Regions from separate parts of the Arthrobacter sp. NPDC058130 genome, predicted to be linked through region 3. Evidence: riboswitches for the same ligand, from Rfam matches in the RefSeq annotation. Region 3 holds a riboswitch; each other region holds the start of a gene.

Region 1 (6,279 bases), on a different contig from region 3:
CAGTCGTTTACGTTACCGGAACGTTACCTTGGTCCGCAAGCCTCCCAGCGGTGCGCGACGGGCTGGATGGTGCATGGCACCTTCGCCCCCAAGGTCCCTCCGCTACGCACAGCTGGGCTGATATTTCGGGTTGCCCGGCCTGCCCGCCGGCTGGCCAAGCGCGTCCGAGACGAGGCGTTGGGTGACGGGGTCGTTCGGAGCCTGGCCATGGTCACTCACGTCGGTTGGGCACTTGTCCTGGATGGTGATGTTGGTGACCTGCCGGCGAGGGCCGGCAAGGAACTGACTGGGGTAGGGCGTCACCACCGCGTCGTGCGTCGTCGAAATCACGGTGTACGCGGGGCCGGGAACTGTGTCGCCAATGGAGTTGAGTTCGGTGAGGAATGGTGAACCTGCTTGCTGGTCGACGCAGGCTTGGCAAATGGAGCCTCCCACGGAGGTCGCCCGCTGAATGCTGTCCAGCGACGGCGTGATCAGACCGCGGGTGCCGTGGTTGGACGGCGCAATGCCCACGAGGTGGTTCACCTTGTTCGCGCCGCCGAGGAATCCGAGGTAGTAGCGGGGCATCATGCCGCCCTGGCTGTGTCCGACGAGATCAACCTTCCTGGCGCCCGTCGAGGCCAGCACTGTATCGACAAACGAGGCGAGTTGCCGGGCCGAGTCTGCCACAGGACCCGTGGCGTAGACGCCGTTGGTCGCACCATAATTCAGCGCGAAAACACAGTAGCCTTGGCTTTTTAGCGCTGGCGAAAGCGTCGCCCATCTCGTCGCCATGTTCGCAAATGTTCCCGGCACCAGGATCACCGGGTAGGGGTGGGCTGTCGACGGCTTGCAAGACCAGTCATTCGCACCGGGCGGCGAAACGTCGGCGGTTTGGGCCAGGGCTGCCGGCATGCCCGTCATGGATGCGCAAAGGAGTGCCAGGGTTGCGAGTGCCGCGGGCGTTCTGCGGTGGGACACGGAATACCTCTTCAACTGGACGCGTCAGCTGTGACGGTCTGTCTGATTGGCAGTGAGGTGGAGGATCCGCCCCGGCGGTGATCCGTCTCACTTCCATCGCTTCATGTTAAGAATGGCCCTCCACGGACGCTGTCACGTTGCACGTTTGTGCGGGCCTTTGGGCTGGAGGTGCGATCTGTCTGCCTAGATGGACCGCGCGGCTGCACAATTGTGCATATGTCGGGCTTAGGCGGGTCTGCCGCCCCACAGCCGGCGCACTTTCCGGGAAAGAATGGACGGGTGAGTGAGGCTGGCGAATTCATCGACCTCTCGCTGCAGCGGGAAGGCTCCTGGCACCGCGCCGACGAGCTGGCGTCACGGCTGGAACAGGAGCCGGGAGGCCGCGGACTCCGGTTCTACGGTGCCTCCGTGGGTGCCGTGCGCGGAACCGTCAGGGATGCCGGTCGCCGCTATCCCGGTCTGTCCCGCGATGAAATCACTGCGTTGAGCTCCGAACTGTGGGGCTCGCAGTTGTCGGCAGCACCGGTTTTTGAACGCCGCCTCGCGGCCGTGGTCCTGCTGCAGACCAATGTGAAGCTGCTGACCAATTCCGACCTCACCCGGCTGGAGGGTTTCATTCGGGAGGCGCGGCTGCGGGACCTTGTGGATCCGCTCGCCATCGACGTCGTCGGTCCCCTGGTGGACGGACTCGACGTCCTGGCCAGGGTGCGGGCCGACAGCGTGCTGGACCGGTGGGTGCGCGAGCCCGATGCCTGGTTGCGCCGGGCAGCGCTGCTCTCGCCGCTGCTGGCGCTGCGCGCCGGCGCGGGGGACTGGGACCGGTTCATCCGTCACGCTGCCGCGGTGCTCGGCGGGCCCTCCGGGGAGTTGACCGCCGACGTCGGTGCGGTCCGGGAAGCGGTGTCCCGCGTCCGGACTGAGATGGCCACGAGGCGACCCGAGCTGCCATTCACGCCCGTAGGGTGACGATCTAAAACAGCCGGCCCGGGTGCGTCCTTTCGGGTCCTTCAGGCCCTCGCCCCGTTCAATCCTTGGGCCCGCCCGGCCCTCCGCTCCCACCTGGCCCGCCTGGCCCGACCGCGCTGCTGCCGGTATCGCCGGACCTGCCGGCGGCATTTGCGGGCAGCGAGAAACCCCTGGCGGCCCGTGACCCGGCGACGGCGCTCGCGGCTATGGTGACCAGCGCGCCCACCAGCAGGGCCGCGGCCTCGCCGGGGAGTAGGACCTGGAGCTGCGTCCCGATGCTCGCCGCCGCGGCAGGTATGCCGAGTTGGGCTGCCGACAGCACTCCGAGGGACAGCGGGAGCCCCAGTACCACCAGGGTGGTGTGCGTCAACAGGGCGCCGACGCCCAGCGCCACACCGAGGGCGATCATGTCCGGATGTCCGGCCAGGTCCTTGAGGGTCAGTGATGCGCCCAGCCAGACGAAGAACACCGGACCCAGGAAGCCGTCGCTGAGGGCGAACAGTTGCCGGGCCAGGCGCCTCGGTTCGCCGACGGCGGCCACCGCCAGGCCGAGGGAAAAGCCCGCCAACATCACGGACACGTTGCTCCACGTCGCGACCGCTGCCAGGGCGAAGAGGACCACCAGTTGGATCCGCAGCTCGAGGGCAAACTTGCGGCTTTCCGAAAGTCGGTGCAGGCGCCCGTTGATTCCCCTGCGATCAAGCCAGCGCAGTACGACAAAGATAACCACCGCGCAGCCGGTCACCGTGAGCACGCCCAGCGCCGCCCGGAGAGCGTGCGGCGGGTCCACCACGAGCGGCAGCGCCACTATGCAGGCTATGTCCGCGACGGCCACCTGCGCGGTCATGGCGATGACATGGGGTCCGCCGAGCCGCAGGGAATCGAAGATCGGGAGGACCAGCGCCGCTGAGGAAGAGGCCAGCAGCACCGCGTAGAGGGGAGCATGTCCAGTCCCGAAGAGCAGGCCGATGCCGATGCCGACCGCCACCGCTGCCGCAGCGCACGCAGCGGCGCGGCGGGAACCACTGCCGAGGGCGGAGCGGATCTGCGGATCCCGCACGGGAACATGGGTTCCGGCCACAAACATCATCAGAGCAAACCCGATATTGGCCAGCAGGCTGAACGTCGGGTCCGCCGGATCAACCAGGGCCAGGCCCGAGCGCCCGATCGCGATGCCCGCCAGCAGTTCGCCCAGTACCACCGGCAAGCGCCAGCGCACCGGCAGCGCCAGGAGGGGGCCGGCCAGTGCGACGACGGCGATCAGCGCCAGGGCAAGGAACGTCACGGCTCGCCCCTGCGGCCCTGCCCGGGGCCACTCGGGGCGGCAGGCCCGACCCGGGTGACGGCGTCCGTGGCCGTCGGGTCCTTCGTCATGGAATGAGATTAGTCCCGTTGACCGTGCAGCGGGCCGGGGTTCCCAATCAGTTTGCTGACCGCCGCTCCACCACCGCGTACGCCTTTCCGTCCAGGAAGGCCCAGTCATTGACAACCATGTATCCGAGCGAGTCCACCCGGTCATTGAGGACGTGTTCGTCGAAGCCCCTGTCGCGCGGTTCCGCATCCCAGGTGGCCACGTGGACGTCCCGGCCGTCCAGGACCAGCAGCTCGGTATTGACGTCGAAATCCTCCTTGGGCTGATTGCTCAACTGGCAGATGGCGACACACAGGCGGTTCATTTTGGGCCTCCGCTTCGAGGTGGTGCTGATGGCATCATCCTACGTTCGGATGCTGCGCCGCCCCATGGGCAGTTGGTGGGCAGCACTGTGGCCTCCGTTACCTGAATGTGACATTGGCGTGCGGTTCGCGTTACGGTGGTTAAGTGCCTGTTGTTTCCAATACGGGCGCTCCCCAGCCGATTGCCTAACTCTGCCGCGGCCCGGGGGTAACTCGCATCGACGCCGGCAGAGACGGGGAAACCACTTTTGGCCTGCTGCCACGCAGGTCTTGGGGTGAAGCCGCACAGCGCCCGCCATGACGGGCCCGGGAGTGCGGCCGGGTGACTCCCATCCGAATCCGACAGCTCACCTCGCAGGCATTGGGAGAGGCTACATCCATGTCTTCAATCAGTACTTTTGCGCGCCATACAGCCGTTCTCGCCGCCGCCTCCGGGCTGGTGCTCACGGGCTCGATGGCCGCCAACGCCGCCCCGGCACCCGTGCAGCGGGACTCCGCTCCGGCGTCGAACGTGAACGTCGCGGGACAGGTCAGCGCTCCCGTCAGCGCCGATTCCAGCGTCAAGATCAGCTTCGACCGCCCCGCGGTGGCCTCCGTCGCCGCACCGGTCATCGAACAGCCCGTTGCCGCGGCACCGGCTCCCGCAGCTGCCCCGGTTGCAGCGCCTGCAGCAGCACCCAAGGCAACCGTGCAGGTGCAGGCCGCTCCCGTTGCCGCGCCGGCTGCGGCGCCTGCCGGCGGACGCAACGCCATCATGCTCGCTGCCGCCTACAGCCAGGTGGGCATCACCCAGGACTGCACCGCCATGGTGGAAAAGGCCCTTGGCGCGGCAGGCAAGCCCGTTGGCGACATCGGTCCCCGGGCATTCCTTGGCCTCGGAACCGTTGTGGGCACCCCGCAGCCTGGCGACATGGTGGTCCAGTCCGGCCACGTGGGCATCTACGCCGGCAACGGCCAGGTGGTCAGTGGCGGCATGAACGGCAAGAACCAGACGATGGTCCACCCGCTGTCCTGGCTCACGGCGACCGGTGGCGTGACCTTCGTCCGCGCCTAGGCCGTACGGCCCACGGGGCTAGACAGTCCGGAAAGACCGGCGATCGTTTTCCTTGGGGGCAACGATCGCCGGTCTTTTCCGTGCCCGAAGTCTATGCCCGGGACTCCGGTGACCGGCCCGCGGTCCGCACGCTAGGGATTCCCGCTTCCGGCCAGCGGAAGCGTCAATTTCATGACCGTTCCCTCGGCACCCGTCGCGGCCACTTCGACGGCGCCACCCGCAGCAACGGCGATCTCCCGGACCAAAGCCAGGCCGATGCCAAAGCTCCGCTGTCCGTGTGTGCCGCCGGTGCTGGGGGTCCGCACGAAGCGGTCAAAGATCCGGGCCTGGTCCACGCCGGTGATTCCGGTTCCTGTGTCCGCGACGGTGATCACCGCGCTGTTGTGCTCGATCGAAGTCCTGATGGTCACACGGCCGCCCGGAGGAGTGTGGGCGAGGGCGTTGTCCGCCAGGGCCAGCACGGCGCGGCGCAGCGCATTTTTCTCGATCCGGGCCAATGGCCGGGCGTCGGCGGAGAAATCCATGCTCACCTCGCGCTGGTCGGCCACCAATTGGAGGCTCCCGGCGACGCCTGCGGCGGCGTCGGCCAGATCGGCAGGGGGTGCGGAGCGGTCCGGGACGTCGGCCGTCGCCGCCAGTAGCAGTTCGTTGACAATCCCGGTCAGCGTCGCAGCGTCCTCCCGGATCCGGGCCAGGTCCTGGCTTTGCCGGGAGCCGGGCACCGTGGTGCGCTGGGCGAGCTGGATCCTGGTGTCCAGGATGGTCAGCGGCGTTCGCAGTTCGTGGCTCGCGTCCTGGACGAAGCGCCGTTGCCTGGCCAGGGCATCACCGAGGGGGCGGATGGCGCTGCGCGCGCTGAGCCACCCGACAATGCCGGCCAGCAGGATTCCCGCCACGCCGGCGATGAGCATGGCTTCGAGGACATCCTTGGAATCCAGGTAGGCGTAGGCCGTCCCGGCCGCTGCCGAGCCCGGAACTTCAGGATGGGCCAACTGGTTCATCAGGTACAGCGCCGTGGCGGAGAGGAGCCCGAGGACCATGACCGCGCACGCGGCGCTGATCCGCAGCGCGACCTTGAGCGAGGCCTTGCGCAGTATCGTGTGGTCCGGATTTCCGCCGGGGACCCCGCCGCTATTCATGAGCGTCGCCAATCTGGTAACCCACGCCGTGAACTGTACGGATGACGGCCTTGGAAATCTTCCGGCGCAGGTGATGGACATAGGTATCGATCACGCCGGGCTGGTCCGAGGCGTGGAAGTACGCCGCGAGGAGCTCGTCCCGGGTGAACACCCGGTCGGGTTCCGCGGCCAGGGCTGCCAGCAGCTGGCATTCTTTCGCGGTCAGCGGCACCGTGTGCCCATAGACGGACCGGACGGAGCGCTGCGTCGGGTCCAGTTCCCAGTCCCCGATCGTCACCTGAGCCGGGGCCGGAGAGGTGAAGGTGCGCGTCAGTGCGCGCAGGCGGGCCGCCAGCTCTCCGGCGTCGAACGGTTTGGTCACGTAGTCGTTGGCCCCCGCATCCAGGCCCCGGACCTTCTGGTCGGCATCGCCCAGAGCGGTCAGGATCAGGATGGGCGTACCAATGCCTTTCGACCGCAACGCCGCGATAAGGGCGATGCCGTCCA
Region 2 (6,279 bases), on a different contig from region 3:
GGTCCGGCGGCTGAACCCTGCCAGGGTCATCCCGCTGGCCTCGGCCAGTTCGACAGCCAGGCTGGAGGGTGCACTGACGGCGGCGAGCACCGGGATGCCGGCGAGGGCTGCCTTTTGGACGAGCTCGAACGATGCCCGGCCGGAGACCTGCAGCACCGTGCCCCGGAGCGGCAGCAGGCCTTCGCGGAGCGCCCAGCCCACCACCTTGTCCACGGCGTTGTGCCGTCCGACGTCTTCCCGGAGGCACAGCAACTCCGCCGAGCCGTCGTCGGCGATTCTGAAGAGTCCGGCGGCGTGCACGCCGCCGGTGAGGTCGAAGACCTCCTGGGCGGACCGGAGGGCGTCCGGGAGGGCCGCGAGCGTTTCGACGGGAACGGTCAACGGATCCTGTGCCGGGCTGTAGTGGGAGGACTTGCGGACGGCATCGATGGAGTCCGTCCCGCAAATGCCGCACGAACTGGACGTGAAGACGTTTCGGCCGGTCTCCGGCAGGACGACGTCGGGCCGCAGTTGGGCCTCCACCACGTTGAACGTCTGGATCCCGTCGGCGTCTTCGCCGGCGCAGAACCTGAGCGAGACCAGCTGCTCGGGAGTCCAGATGATCCCCTCGGAGACCAGGAACCCCGCGACGAGGTCAAAGTCGCTGCCGGGCGTTCGCATGGTGACGGAGAAGGACATGTTTCCGAGCCGGATTTCCAGCGGTTCCTCGACGGCGAGGACGTCCTCCCGGTGCCGGACCGGGAATTCGAGGGCGTGCGCGGACCCGTCCAGGACAATTTTGTGCACTTTGCGGCGCTGCGTCACGCGGCCCATCCGGTACTCCTAAGCAATAGGGTTTTCGCTGATTCCATCATTGCAAGTGCCTGATCCTGAAACCAGCACTGCCGGCGCTCCGGCCCGGTTCGGCGGGCGCTCAGCCCAGGAGGGCGCTCCAGTCCACCGGCCCGTCGCTGGCACCGGTCTTCCTGGCGGTCCGCTTCGCCGCAGGCTTCGCCACGGGAGCTGCCGAAGCGTCGGGGACCGGCGCGCCCCACGGGAGCGCGAAGGCGGGGACCAGCTCCCCCAACTGCACGCCATGGGGCGGGACCACCAGGACGCCGTCGGCGGCGGCCAGGCCCCGCATCATTCCCGGGCCGGTGTGCTGCGCCGGGGATGCCATGCCGTAGAGCAGCCGGAAGGGCATGAGCCGGGTCCGGCCGGGATCGGCGTCAATCGTCGAGCCGCAGGGCACCTCGCTGAGCGGCGGGATGGAACCGCGCCCCAGGGCCGCCAGGAGCGGGGCTCCGATGGTGGACAGCGCCATCATGGCCGCGAGCGGATTTCCCGGCAGGCCGAGGACATACCGGCCGTCCGGCAGTTCGGCCAGCACGGCCGGGTGGCCCGGCCGCATGGCGATCCCGTCGATCAGCAGTCGTCCGCCCAGCTCGGCGACGGAACGCCGGAGGTGGTCGGTTCCGGAGCGTCCCGTGCCGCCGGTGGTGATGACGACGTCGGCAGGCAGGCTTTCGCTGCCCGTGGCGAGGGGATCGCCGTCCTCGAGCGCGGCGAGCCATTCGGGGTAGGAATCGCCGACTTTCACTTCTTCGGTGCAGATCCCGCCGAGCATGCCCACCACGGCTGCCAGCTGGGGTCCGAAGGTGTCGCGAACCTGTCCGGGGGCCGGCGTCCCGGATGCCACCACCTCGGCGCCGGTGAACACCAGCCGCACCACGGCCTTGCCGAGCACCGGAAGGGCGTCGTGTCCGGCCAGCGCGGCGAGGGCCAGATGGGCGGGGTTCAGGACCGCGCCGCACTTGATCAGGAGATCCCCGGCAGCAGCTTCCTCTCCGGCCTTCCTGATGTGGTCGCCGTTGCGCGGGTCCCCCGGTTTCGCCGTGCCGCCCAGCTTCAGGACGGGCAGGCCGTCCTCGTCGGCGTCGATGACACCGCTTTCGCTGCGCAGCACGGCCTTGGCCCCGGCCGGGATAAGGCCGCCGGTGGCGATCGGGCTTGCCTGATGCGGTGCCAGCCGCTGGCCGGGTTCGGCCAGGATCCAGGGGCCGCTGCCGTTGACGGCCCAGCCGTCCATAGCAGAGGAGGCATAGTGGGGCATGTCCTGCAGGGCAAGCACGTCTGCTGCCAGGGTGCGGCCCAGCGCCTGCCGGAGGGGGACGGGGGCGGCCGGGATGGGTGCGGCGCAGTCAAAGGCGAGCTGCCGGGCCTCCTGCCATGTGTGGGCCAGGTGCCGGTGCGGAACGTCTGCGTCCTGGTCTGCGTCCTGGTCTGTGTCCGGGTCCGCTGCGTCCGCCTCCGGTGCGTCCGCCTTGACGGCGTCCGGGTCCGCGAGAGGTTCCGCGGGACCGCCCTCGGGGCCGTTCCCGCCATGGACGGCCGGTCCGGCGTCGTCCCCAGCCGCAGGCGTCATGCCCCGGAAGCTTCGGCGGCCGCGTAGTCCTTGGCGAGCCGGCGCGCTACGGCCATGGCGTCCTGCATGGACACGGAGTCCGTCGCCTGCCCGGAGCCGGAGGCCAGACCGGCGGCATAGCCGGCAATGAATGTGGTCAGCGGCGCCGCGGGGCGCACTACGGAGTGGGCGGCCACGCCTGCCAGGGCGAGGACCTCGTTCACGTCAATCTCAACGTCTTCCAGCTCCAAGGCCTGGAGCAGGGCACGGCACCAGTCTTCCAGCGTTTCATCCTGGCTTTTCACCGTTTGCCTCCATGGTCGAGTTCAGCTGCGGGGTTCCGGCCCGGAGCCCGGACCGAGGTGTGGAAACCTGCCGGATATCCCCAGTGCGGACGCATCATCCCAGGTATCAACGTCATCAGTGGACCCCGGGGGAACGCGAACTTCCCGTACGTCCAGACTAGCAAGAAGGGCGAAGACCGATGCGTTTTCCAGACTCCCCCGGTGCCGTGCGTCCGTAACACTTCGTTGTAGCGCAGCTGTGCCATAAAAGCCCGCGAGCGGCTGTTTCCGGCCGTCCTCGGAGACGGCCATGACCCCGTCGCCCCGGTGCTGGTCCTTCGCTGCTGCCAGGGAGACGGCCAGCGATTCGGCCAGGACCCGGACGGCGGCGGCGGACCTCGGCATGTCGCAGGCAAGCACCAGGGTAAACGGCGCCGGACCGGCGTCCCCAGGCCGGCCGGCATGGTCTGCCGCCAGCGCGTCCAGGCCTGCGGCGATAGCCGCGGCCGGCCCTGCGAAGGGCGGCTCTTCCCGCCAGGTCAGGACGCCGTCGGGAAGGTCCCCGGGGTCCGGCCCGACGACGACGGCGCGCCCCGCCGCGCCCGCGGCGCGCAGCGACCGCTCAAGGAGGGTGGCGCCGTCGTAGACCAGCCGGGATTTGGGCACGCCGCCAAGGCGGGAGGACCTTCCCCCGGCAAGAATGATGGCATCGAACTCCACCGGTTCAGCCTAGCGCGGCGCGGGCTGCCCCCGAACCAGGGCAGGCCATGCGCCGGCCAGGTCAGGCGGCTGATTCCGGCAGCAGGAACGGATCCCAGGCGGGCGTCGGCTTCTCGAGTTCCTTGATCTGCCAGATCGCGCCCTTCGGGGGGCCCGGAACAAACCCGAGCTTCCAGCCCATCTCCGCGGGCGTGTGGTCGCTCTTGGCGTTATTGCACCGCAGGCAGGCCGCCACCAGGTTCTCCCAGGAATCGGCGCCGCCCCGGGACTTGGGCTGGACGTGGTCGATCGTGTGGGCCGCTTTGCCACAGTAGGCGCAGCGGTGGGCATCGCGGCGGAGCACGCCGCGGCGGCTCACCGCTGTCATCGTGTTGTACCTCGGACGGATGTAACGGTTCAGCAGGATCACGGACGGGCGGCCCAGAATGTCCTGGGGGCCAACAACGGGGTCGTCCCCTTCCGCCACAACGCTGGCCTTTCCGGTCAGGACAAGGACGAGCGCCCGGCGGAACGTGATTACCGCCAGTGGTTCATATCCAGCATTCAGAACGAGAGTGCGCATCCGCATACCTCTTCACGGCCGCACCCGCCAGCGGCACGAGGGCCGGCTGCCCTCTGCATGGTCGGGCTATGGATCGACAACACAAGAGTAAACACTCAGGTGCCGGATCACCGAATATTTTTTCATCGGCGCGGCCCTCCGCGCGCAAAGTTCATGGCACGGCAACGCAAAAGACCCCCGCCAAAGAGCGGGGGTCTTTCGAAGTGCTGGAGCTCTGTCCCTAGCCGCCGACGCGGATGAAGACCGGGCCGGAGCCGACGTTCACGCTGTACAGCGCGGTGGTGCCACCGTTCCAGCCGCCGTGGACTGCCATGCCGTTGCCGACGTAAACCGCGATGTGGGCCATGCCCACGCCACCGTTCTGGTAGTAGGCGAGGTCGCCCGGGCGTGCCTCGGAGGCGCTCACGGTGCGGCCCAGGGACAGGTAACCTGCCGGCCAGCCGTGGTAGTGGATGCCGGCCGCGGCCAGGGCGTTGGTGGCGAGTGCGGTGCAGTCCTGCGAAACGCCGATCTGTGCGTACGCAGCAGCGGCGATGGTCGCGCCAGAGCCGCTGCCGATGCCGGCCGGAGCCTGGGCAGCGACGCCGCCGCTGACGCCAAGCTCGGTGCCGCCGGCGCGGGAGGCCGTGGAGTCCTGGACCTGCACAACGGGCTTCGGGGCCTCGACGACGGGAGCCGGCGTGGTGGTCACGGCGGGCTTCTCGTAGGAGATCGCGATGCTGGATGCGGCCGAGATGGTGGCCGGGGTGGCGGACTGGACTTCCAGAGCCGAAGCGGAGGTGGATTCGCGCTGAACGTTGGTCTCAGCAGCGTTGGCTGCGATTCCGCTGGTCAGGACCAGACCGGAGGCTGCGGCGATGACCGCGGCCTGACGGCCCATGCCGCCGGCGTTGTCGCCGACAGCCTTTGCAATAACAGCCAGCGAGTTGGTCTTGGTGACCTCGGCTCGGTGCCGTGCAACGGTTGCACGAGTAGTCATTAAGTTCTCTCTTTCGTGATCCTTGGACCGCGCGCTTTCGGGCGCGGACTGAGGACGCTCCGGCATCTTGGGGGTACGCCGGATCGCCCCGAAATTGGGTTACTTAGCGAAGGGTGTACTGCGAAGACGCGCCAAATGCGGAAACTGCATGCTGTCCGGGCTCGGTAGAGAATGAGCCTGCGGAACGTGATCCCATCCGGGCACCAGCAAGGGCGGCACGTGATGTGGATTCCGGCGAGCTCAAAAGAGCCTCACCGGTGCGCATGCGCGCAGAGTTGTGGCGTGAAGACACGAAAGTAGCCTCTCCCAATGCCTACGAGGTGAGCTGTCGGATTCGGATGGGAGTCACCCGGCCGCGCTGCTTCCTGGGAAGCTTTGCGACTTAACCCCTAGGCCTTCTTTCGAAGGCCAAAATTGGTTCCCCCGCCCCTGCCAGACGATGTAATGCGAACGGACCTTGAGCGGTGGCAGAGCTAGGCAATCCACTCAAGAGCGCCAACTTCGGAAAAGTTGGCGTGCTTCAAACCCTACAGCAGTCCGGACTCAATGTCACATTCAGATCACGGCGTGTCACAAGGATTCGAGAGCGGTCCATCACCTTTTTAGAGCCAACCGAGGGGGTCAACGACGTCGCCGTTGACCATCACTTCAAAGTGAAGGTGGCAGCCGGTGGAGGCGCCTGTAGTCCCGCTCATCGCGATGATATCGCCGCGCGATACCTTCTGGCCGACCTTGACCGAGGCCGAGGACAGGTGGTTGTAAGTGGTCTCCAGGCCGTTGCCGTGGTCGATCACGACGCGGTTTCCACCGCCGTAGGGATGCCATCCGTTGAAGGTCACGGTGCCGCTGGCGGCCGCATGGACGGCCGTGCCGCACTGGGCGGCGAAGTCCTGGCCGCGGTGGAACTCGCCCGCACCGCCGGTGATGGGGCTGACGCGGTAGCCGAACGGCGAGGCCGTGACCATCTGGTCCAGCGGCGCACCGAGGGTGCCGGCCGATGCCGCGCGGGTGATACTTCCCACAGACTGGGCGCTGAGGAGCTGCTTGAGCTTGCCGTCCGGATCACCCTTCGTGGTGACGGCCGTTCGGCTGAAATCGACCTTTGCGGCGGCGGCAGCCGTGACATCCGGCTGCACTGCAGCGGAGAGGGCGCCTGTCCCGTCAGCGTTCGAGGCCAGTACCGGGCTCGTGACGGGGACCGTCACGGTGAGGACCAGACCGGTTGCGGCCAGTGCGATGCCGGCCTTCTGCCCGACTCCGCTGGCCGAGGCGAATTCCGTTACCTGGCGGAACGGACTGCGCCGCCGGCGGCGTTCGTCGCGGTGCGCGTCGCGGGGGCGCTCGGCCATAT
Region 3 (6,279 bases):
CCTCTCCGAACTCATGAGCATGGGGCTGCGGATGGCCGGCTGGTCAGTGGCCGTGGCGGCAGACGGACCCGCTGCGGTCCGGCTCGCCAAAGAGTTCCGCCCCGACGTACTGGTGCTGGACGTGATGCTGCCCGGGTTCGACGGCGTCGAGCTGCTGAGCAGGATCCGCGCGTTCGCGCCGGAAGTGCCCGCGCTGTTCCTGACGGCGAAGGATGCCGTCCAGGACCGGATCACCGGCCTGGCGGCCGGCGGCGATGACTACGTCACCAAGCCGTTCAGCATGGAAGAGGTCCTGCTGCGCCTGCACCGGCTGGTCCAGCGCTCCGGCGTGGCCGCCATGGACACCGCCGAACTGGTGGTGGGCGACCTGGTGCTCAATGTCGACACCCGCGAAGTCACCCGGGCCGGTGAGGAACTGCACCTGACCGCCACGCAGTTCGAGCTGCTGCGCTACCTCATGGAAAACCCCAAACGGGTGATCAGCAAAGCCCAGATCCTAGACCGGGTCTGGGACTATGACTTCGGCGGGCAGGCGAACATCGTGGAACTGTACATTTCCTACCTCCGCAAGAAGGTCGACGCCAACCACGCTCCCATGATCCACACGGTGCGCGGCGCCGGCTATGTCCTGAAACCGGCGGACTGATCAGTGCCCACTCTTTCCGGCATGACCCGCGTCCCCGGACGCGACTGGCGCAACCCGTCTACGTGGCATTTGCGCACCCGGCTAGTCCTGGTCGCCATGGCGCTGCTCGTCGCCATCTGCGGCGCGGTAGGACTGTTCAGCTATGCCTCGATGGACCTGTTCCTTACCCGGCAGCTCGATGACCAGCTCAGCAACGCTTCGCACCGGTCCAGCGAGTTCGTCCGGCCCTTGCCCGGCACCGGCGGCGGCCGCCCCGACCCCCTCGAAGCCCGGGGCCAGGGCATCGGGACGCTCAATGCCCGCATACAGGACGGCGAGGTCAGCAACCCCGGATTCCTGGCCGGGGACGCCACCCGCAAGAGCCTCTCCCCCGACGACAACGCGGTCCTCCTAGCGCTCACCCCAAACGGTGTGCCCGTGGACCGGACCCTCTCGGCCGGCGCCTACCGGCTCACCGCCGTCCGCACACCCTATGGCGACGTGATTGTCACCGGTCTTCCGTTGGCAGAAAAGGAAAATACCCTGACTTCGCTGGTCTGGACCATGGTGGTGGTGTCCGCTGGCGGACTCGTGCTGATCGGCCTTGCCGGCACGGCCCTGATCCGGCGGACCATGAAGCCGCTGGAACAACTGTCCGAGGTGGCCACCAAGGTCTCCCGCCTCCCGCTGGACGCCGGCGAGGTGGCCCTCGGGGTGCGCGTCCCGGCGTCGGCCGCCCACCAAGGAACAGAGGTGGGCAGCGTAGGTTACGCGCTGAACCAGATGCTGGACAACGTCTCCAACGCCCTCGAGGCGCGGCAGGATAGTGAAATGAAGGTGCGGCAGTTCGTCGCCGACGCCTCGCACGAACTCCGCACGCCGCTTACGGCCATCCGCGGCTACACGGAGCTGATGCGGATGACCGAGCACTTCACCCCCGACGGCCAGAGATCCCTCGCCCGCGTGCAAAGCCAGTCCGAACGGATGACCACCCTCGTGGAGGACCTGCTGCTGCTGGCGCGCCTGGACGAGGGGCAGCCGTTGAAGATCAGCGACGTCGACCTCACCCAGCTGGCCATCGAGACGGTGAGCGATGAGAAAGTCATGGCTCCGGACCGCGTCTGGCAGCTGGAACTTCCGGAGGAGCCCGTGGTGGTCCGCGGCGATGCGAGCCAGCTTCACCAGGTCCTCGCCAACCTCCTGTCGAATGCGCGCAAGCACACGGACCCAGGGACCAAGGTGGTCACGGGCGTCATGCGTTCGGCCGACGGAAGCGCCGTGGTCACCGTGACGGACAACGGCAGCGGCATCGCCCCGGAATTCATCGGCCGGGTCTTCGCCCGCTTTGCCCGGGCCGACGCCGCGCGCACCAATCCCGCCGCCACCCCGGCAAATGCGCCGGTTGTCGCGACGGCGGGGGCCCGGTCCGGGGCCGGCCCCAGCTCAGCTTCCGGTGCCGCTTCCGGTGCACCCGGCGTTTCTTCCGGCAGCCCTGGCGGTGCCGGCGCGGCTGCTGCCACCCCGACGTCGGAAGGCACGAGCGGTTTGGGCTTGTCCATAGTCCAGTCGATCGTGGAGGCCCACGGGGGCACCGTTGAAGTCACCTCCCGGCCTGGACGCACGGAGTTTGCGGTGCGGCTGCCCGCGGCGCCGCCGTCGGCGTAGTCCCCGCAGGAAATCCTGCCTCGCCTCCACCGTCAGTCCCGCGCAAGCCGACACCCCGCCGCTGTGACTCCTGTTACCAAAATGTGACTTAAGCGCCGAGGTCCTGTAGCGTCGTTGGGGTGCGGCCGCCATTTGTGCCGTATATCCGGATGGACGCCAAACTCTGCCGCTTCCCGGATTCCGCTGGACCAGGCAGAGGCGGGGGACCCAGAGTTCCCGGGCATTCTGCATTCATGCGCCCTCGGGGTGAAGCCGACACGTGATTCTCCGTGCGGCCGGATGACCTCATCCGAACCCGACAGCTAACTCCGTCGGCGTTGAGAGGCCCATCATGACTGAATTCCAGGTACAAACGCGCCCTGACGGCGGTTCCCATGCCCGCTCCCCCAAGTCGCGCCACCGCGCCGAACCAGCCAAGCAGGCATCCGCCCTGTCCAGGCTGGCGGGCGGTCTCGGCATCACTGCCCGCCGCGCCGCCGTCGTCACCGCCGCCTGCGCGCTGCTGGTGGGAGGCGCCGCCGCTAGCCAGGCGGCAGAGCCCGGCGCCCGCGCCAACGTTGCGAGCCAGACGCCCATGAGCGCGGACCCGCTGGCCAAGCTGAACTTCGAACGAGTCCAGGTGGTTGCTCCCTCTGCCCCCGCGGAGAGCAGCGGGGCAGCCCAGGCCGCAGAGGCGAAGCCCGCCGAAGCGCCCGCTGCCGCCCCGGCCGCCCCGGCGCCTGCTGCTCCCGCGCCGGCCCCGGCAGCCGCCCCGGCCCCCGCAGCGGCCCCGGCGCCGGCTCCCGCAGCCGCTCCGGCCCCCGCGCCGGCACCGGCAGCTGTACCCGCCCCCGCACCGGTGGCTGTCGACGACCCTGCCGGAGCACAGGCCTACGCCGCGTCCCAGCTGGGCAACTACGGCTGGGCTGCGGGCCAGATGCAGTGCCTGCAGAAGCTCTGGACCAAGGAATCGGACTGGAAGACCACCGCCACGAACGCCAGCAGCGGCGCCTACGGCGTGGTCCAGTCCCTGCCCGCCTCGAAGATGGCGAGCGCCGGTGCCGACTACATGACCAACTACCGGACCCAGATCAACTGGGGCCTGAACTACGTCAAGGAACGCTACGGCTCCCCCTGCGGCGCGCTGAACTTCCACTACGCACACAACTGGTACTAAACCGGCACTAGCCGTACTGCCCAGGCAGGGTGGTTGAGGCCCCGGATCCATGTGGATCCGGGGCCTCCCGTGCGTCCGCGGCCGGACTGGTTTTGACTGGCCGGTCTGGCTCGCCGGACTTCCACAGCCCCCGCACAGCTTGGCCCTAAAGCCCTCATATGGGCCGGCGGGAATGTTGAGCCATGACATTCACAGACCAGGCCACAGGAACCCTGTCCCGTTCCACGGCGACGCCGGCCGGTCCGGCGGCACCGCCCTCCCCGTCCGGACCTGCACCGTCAGGGCTTGCTTTGGCCGACGCGCCCGCCCCGGGCCCGTTCGCCGGAGCGCTTGCCAGTCCCGGCGGCCGGCGCGCACCCATTGACACGCGCGCAAGCACACCCTTGCTGGACGTCACGATCCCGGTCTTCAACGAGGAACGGGACCTTGAAGCGTGCCTGCGCCGGCTCCACGCGTACCTTCTCGGCGCCTTCCCGCACTCTTTCCGCATCACGGTGGCGGACAACGCCAGCACCGACGGAACGCTCAAGACGGCGGAGCGCGTGGCCCGGGAGTTGCGGGAAGTGACGGTGGTCCATATGGCCGAAAAGGGCCGCGGAAATGCGCTTCGCAAGGTGTGGCTCTCCTCGCCGTCGCCGGTCCTGGCGTACATGGACGTGGACCTTTCCACAGATCTGGCGGCCCTCGGCCCCCTGCTTGCCCCGCTCATTTCGGGGCACTCCGACCTGGCAATCGGCACCCGGCTGACCCGCAACTCGCGCGTGGTCCGCGGACCCAAGCGGGAGTTCATCTCGCGCAGCTACAACTTCCTGCTGCAGTCCCTCATGGGCGCCCATTTCAGTGATGCCCAGTGCGGGTTCAAGGCGATCCGGGCGGACGTGGCCCGGCAACTGCTCCCCCACACCCTGGACAACGCCTGGTTCTTCGACACCGAACTGCTCGTGCTGGCGGAAAAGTGCGGCCTGCGCGTCCACGAAGTGCCGGTGGACTGGACAGACGACCCCGATTCCAGCGTGGACATCGTCCAGACTGCCCTCGCGGACCTGCGCGGCATGGCACGGTTGAGCCGGGACCTGGTTTCTGGCCGGATCCCTGTCCCCGAACTGCGCGCCGCCCTGGCCCGCGGACCGCTGCCGGCCTCCTCGCGGTCCCAGGAACAAAGCCCCGGCGGAAGCCTCTTCGGGCAGCTGGTCCGCTTCGGCAGCATCGGCGTGGCCTCCACCGTGGCGTACCTGGCGATATTCCTGCTCTGCCGCGGGATCATGGACCCGCAGCTGGCAAACTTCTTCGCGTTGCTCACCACCGCCGTGGTCAACACCGCGGCCAACCGGCGCTTCACGTTCGGCATCCAGGGCAGCAGCCAGGCGGCACGCCACCACTTCGAGGGGCTGCTGGTTTTCGGGATCGGGCTGGCCCTGACCTCGGGCGCACTCGCCCTGGTTCACGCCACGTCGGGAGCCTCACCGGACCGCTGGCTCGAACTGCTGACGGTCACGGCCGCCAATCTGGCCGCCACCGCGGTGAAGTTCCTGCTCTTCCGGCTCGTGGTCTTCCGCCCCCGGCGCACCGACACCGTTCCGGCGCCCGACGCAAGCACCGTTCCGACGCCCGACGCAAGCACCGTTCCGACGCCCGCCGCCGCCATCACCGTCGCGGCGTCCGCCGCCGCTGAGGCTTCCCTCCCCCGCACAGAAAAGGCCAAGTAAATGACGGCAACCGTCAGCCCCACCGCCGGAGCCCAGGCCGGATCAACGGCCGGCAGCCCGCCCCTGGACCAGGAAACGACTGTCCCGGCATCCGAGGACACCGGCACGGCCCTGATCTCACCCAACGTGCCCTCACCCAACCCGCCCGCACCCCTGAGCCGCCGGGACCGCCTGCTGTTCGGACGGCAGCCCCGCTGGGTCCGGCCCTCCGCAGCGCTGCTGCTGGTGGTCACCGCCGCGTTGTACCTGTGGAACCTGGAAGCCACCGGCTACGCCAACTCCTTCTACGCCGCGGCGATTCAGGCCGGGACCAAGGACTGGACCGCGCTGCTCTTCGGCTCCCTCGACCCCGGCAACGCCATCACGGTAGACAAACCGCCGGCCGCCCTCTGGATCCCCGCCCTCTTGGGTCGGATCTTCGGTTTCTCGGCGTTGAGCATGCTCATTCCCCAGGCACTCATGGGAGTGGCCGCCGTCGGGCTTCTGTACCTGACCGTCAAGCGGGTGTCCGGACCGGCCGCTGGCCTGCTCGCCGGCGGCGCCCTGGCGCTGACCCCGGTGGCTGCCCTGATGTTCCGGTTCAACAACCCGGACGCCATGCTGACCGTGTGCCTGGTGCTGGCCGCCTACCTCACCACGCGCGCCATCGAGAAGGCCGGCTGGAAGTGGCTCGCCGCGGCCGGCGCGGTGATCGGCCTGGCCTTCCTGTCCAAGATGCTGCAAGGCTTCCTGATCGTTCCCGGACTGGCACTGGCCTACCTGTGGGCGGCACCCACCACACTCGGCCGCCGGCTCCTGCACCTGTTGGCCGCCGCCGCGGGCATTGTGGTGGTGGCCGGAAGCTACATTGGGCTGTTCCAATTGACCCCCACCTCGGTCCGCCCGTACATGGCAGGCTCGGAGACCAACAGCTTCCTGGAACTCACGTTCGGCTACAACGGCCTGGGGCGGATCACCGGGTCCGGCGGGGGCATGCCCGGAGGCGGCTTCGGCGGCAATGCCGGCGGCCCGGGCGGCAACGGGAACGTGGGCTTCGGCGGCACGGCCGGGATCACCCGCATGTTCGGGACCAGTTTCGGCGGTGAGGTGTCCTGGCTGCTGCCGGCCGCCCTGATCCTGCTAGCCGC

The links. Region 3 has a riboswitch for cyclic di-AMP ahead of ACFVTM_RS18810 (hypothetical protein). Riboswitches for the same ligand answer to the same signal wherever they lie in the genome.
Region 1: it holds a riboswitch for cyclic di-AMP, as region 3 does, so the genes downstream of both, ACFVTM_RS07625 (hypothetical protein) here and ACFVTM_RS18810 (hypothetical protein) in region 3, are expected to answer to the same signal.
Region 2: it holds a riboswitch for cyclic di-AMP, as region 3 does, so the genes downstream of both, ACFVTM_RS20025 (NlpC/P60 family protein) here and ACFVTM_RS18810 (hypothetical protein) in region 3, are expected to answer to the same signal.

What each region holds. Positions count from the first base shown of each region.
Region 1 covers NZ_JBHVTV010000002.1:754,797-761,075, reverse strand. Annotated here, with positions in the region: gene ACFVTM_RS07645 (esterase/lipase family protein) at 103-960, opposite strand; gene ACFVTM_RS07640 (DNA alkylation repair protein) at 1,240-1,926, shown strand; gene ACFVTM_RS07635 (cation:proton antiporter) at 1,985-3,211, opposite strand; gene ACFVTM_RS07630 (hypothetical protein) at 3,348-3,602, opposite strand; cyclic di-AMP (ydaO/yuaA leader) riboswitch at 3,774-3,975, shown strand; gene ACFVTM_RS07625 (hypothetical protein) at 3,980-4,654, shown strand; gene ACFVTM_RS07620 (sensor histidine kinase) at 4,786-5,793, opposite strand; gene ACFVTM_RS07615 (response regulator transcription factor) at 5,786-6,279, opposite strand, start outside.
Region 2 covers NZ_JBHVTV010000015.1:17,925-24,203, forward strand. Annotated here, with positions in the region: gene fdhD (formate dehydrogenase accessory sulfurtransferase FdhD) at 1-813, opposite strand, end outside; gene ACFVTM_RS20005 (molybdopterin molybdotransferase MoeA) at 914-2,404, opposite strand; gene ACFVTM_RS20010 (DUF6457 domain-containing protein) at 2,401-2,688, opposite strand; gene ACFVTM_RS20015 (molybdenum cofactor guanylyltransferase) at 2,710-3,387, opposite strand; gene ACFVTM_RS20020 (HNH endonuclease) at 3,449-3,949, opposite strand; gene ACFVTM_RS20025 (NlpC/P60 family protein) at 4,170-4,928, opposite strand; cyclic di-AMP (ydaO/yuaA leader) riboswitch at 5,225-5,408, opposite strand; gene ACFVTM_RS20030 (M23 family metallopeptidase) at 5,531-6,279, opposite strand, start outside.
Region 3 covers NZ_JBHVTV010000013.1:47,971-54,249, reverse strand. Annotated here, with positions in the region: gene ACFVTM_RS18820 (response regulator transcription factor) at 1-646, shown strand, start outside; gene ACFVTM_RS18815 (ATP-binding protein) at 668-2,290, shown strand; cyclic di-AMP (ydaO/yuaA leader) riboswitch at 2,462-2,619, shown strand; gene ACFVTM_RS18810 (hypothetical protein) at 2,622-3,446, shown strand; gene ACFVTM_RS18805 (glycosyltransferase) at 3,629-5,152, shown strand; gene ACFVTM_RS18800 (glycosyltransferase family 39 protein) at 5,153-6,279, shown strand, end outside.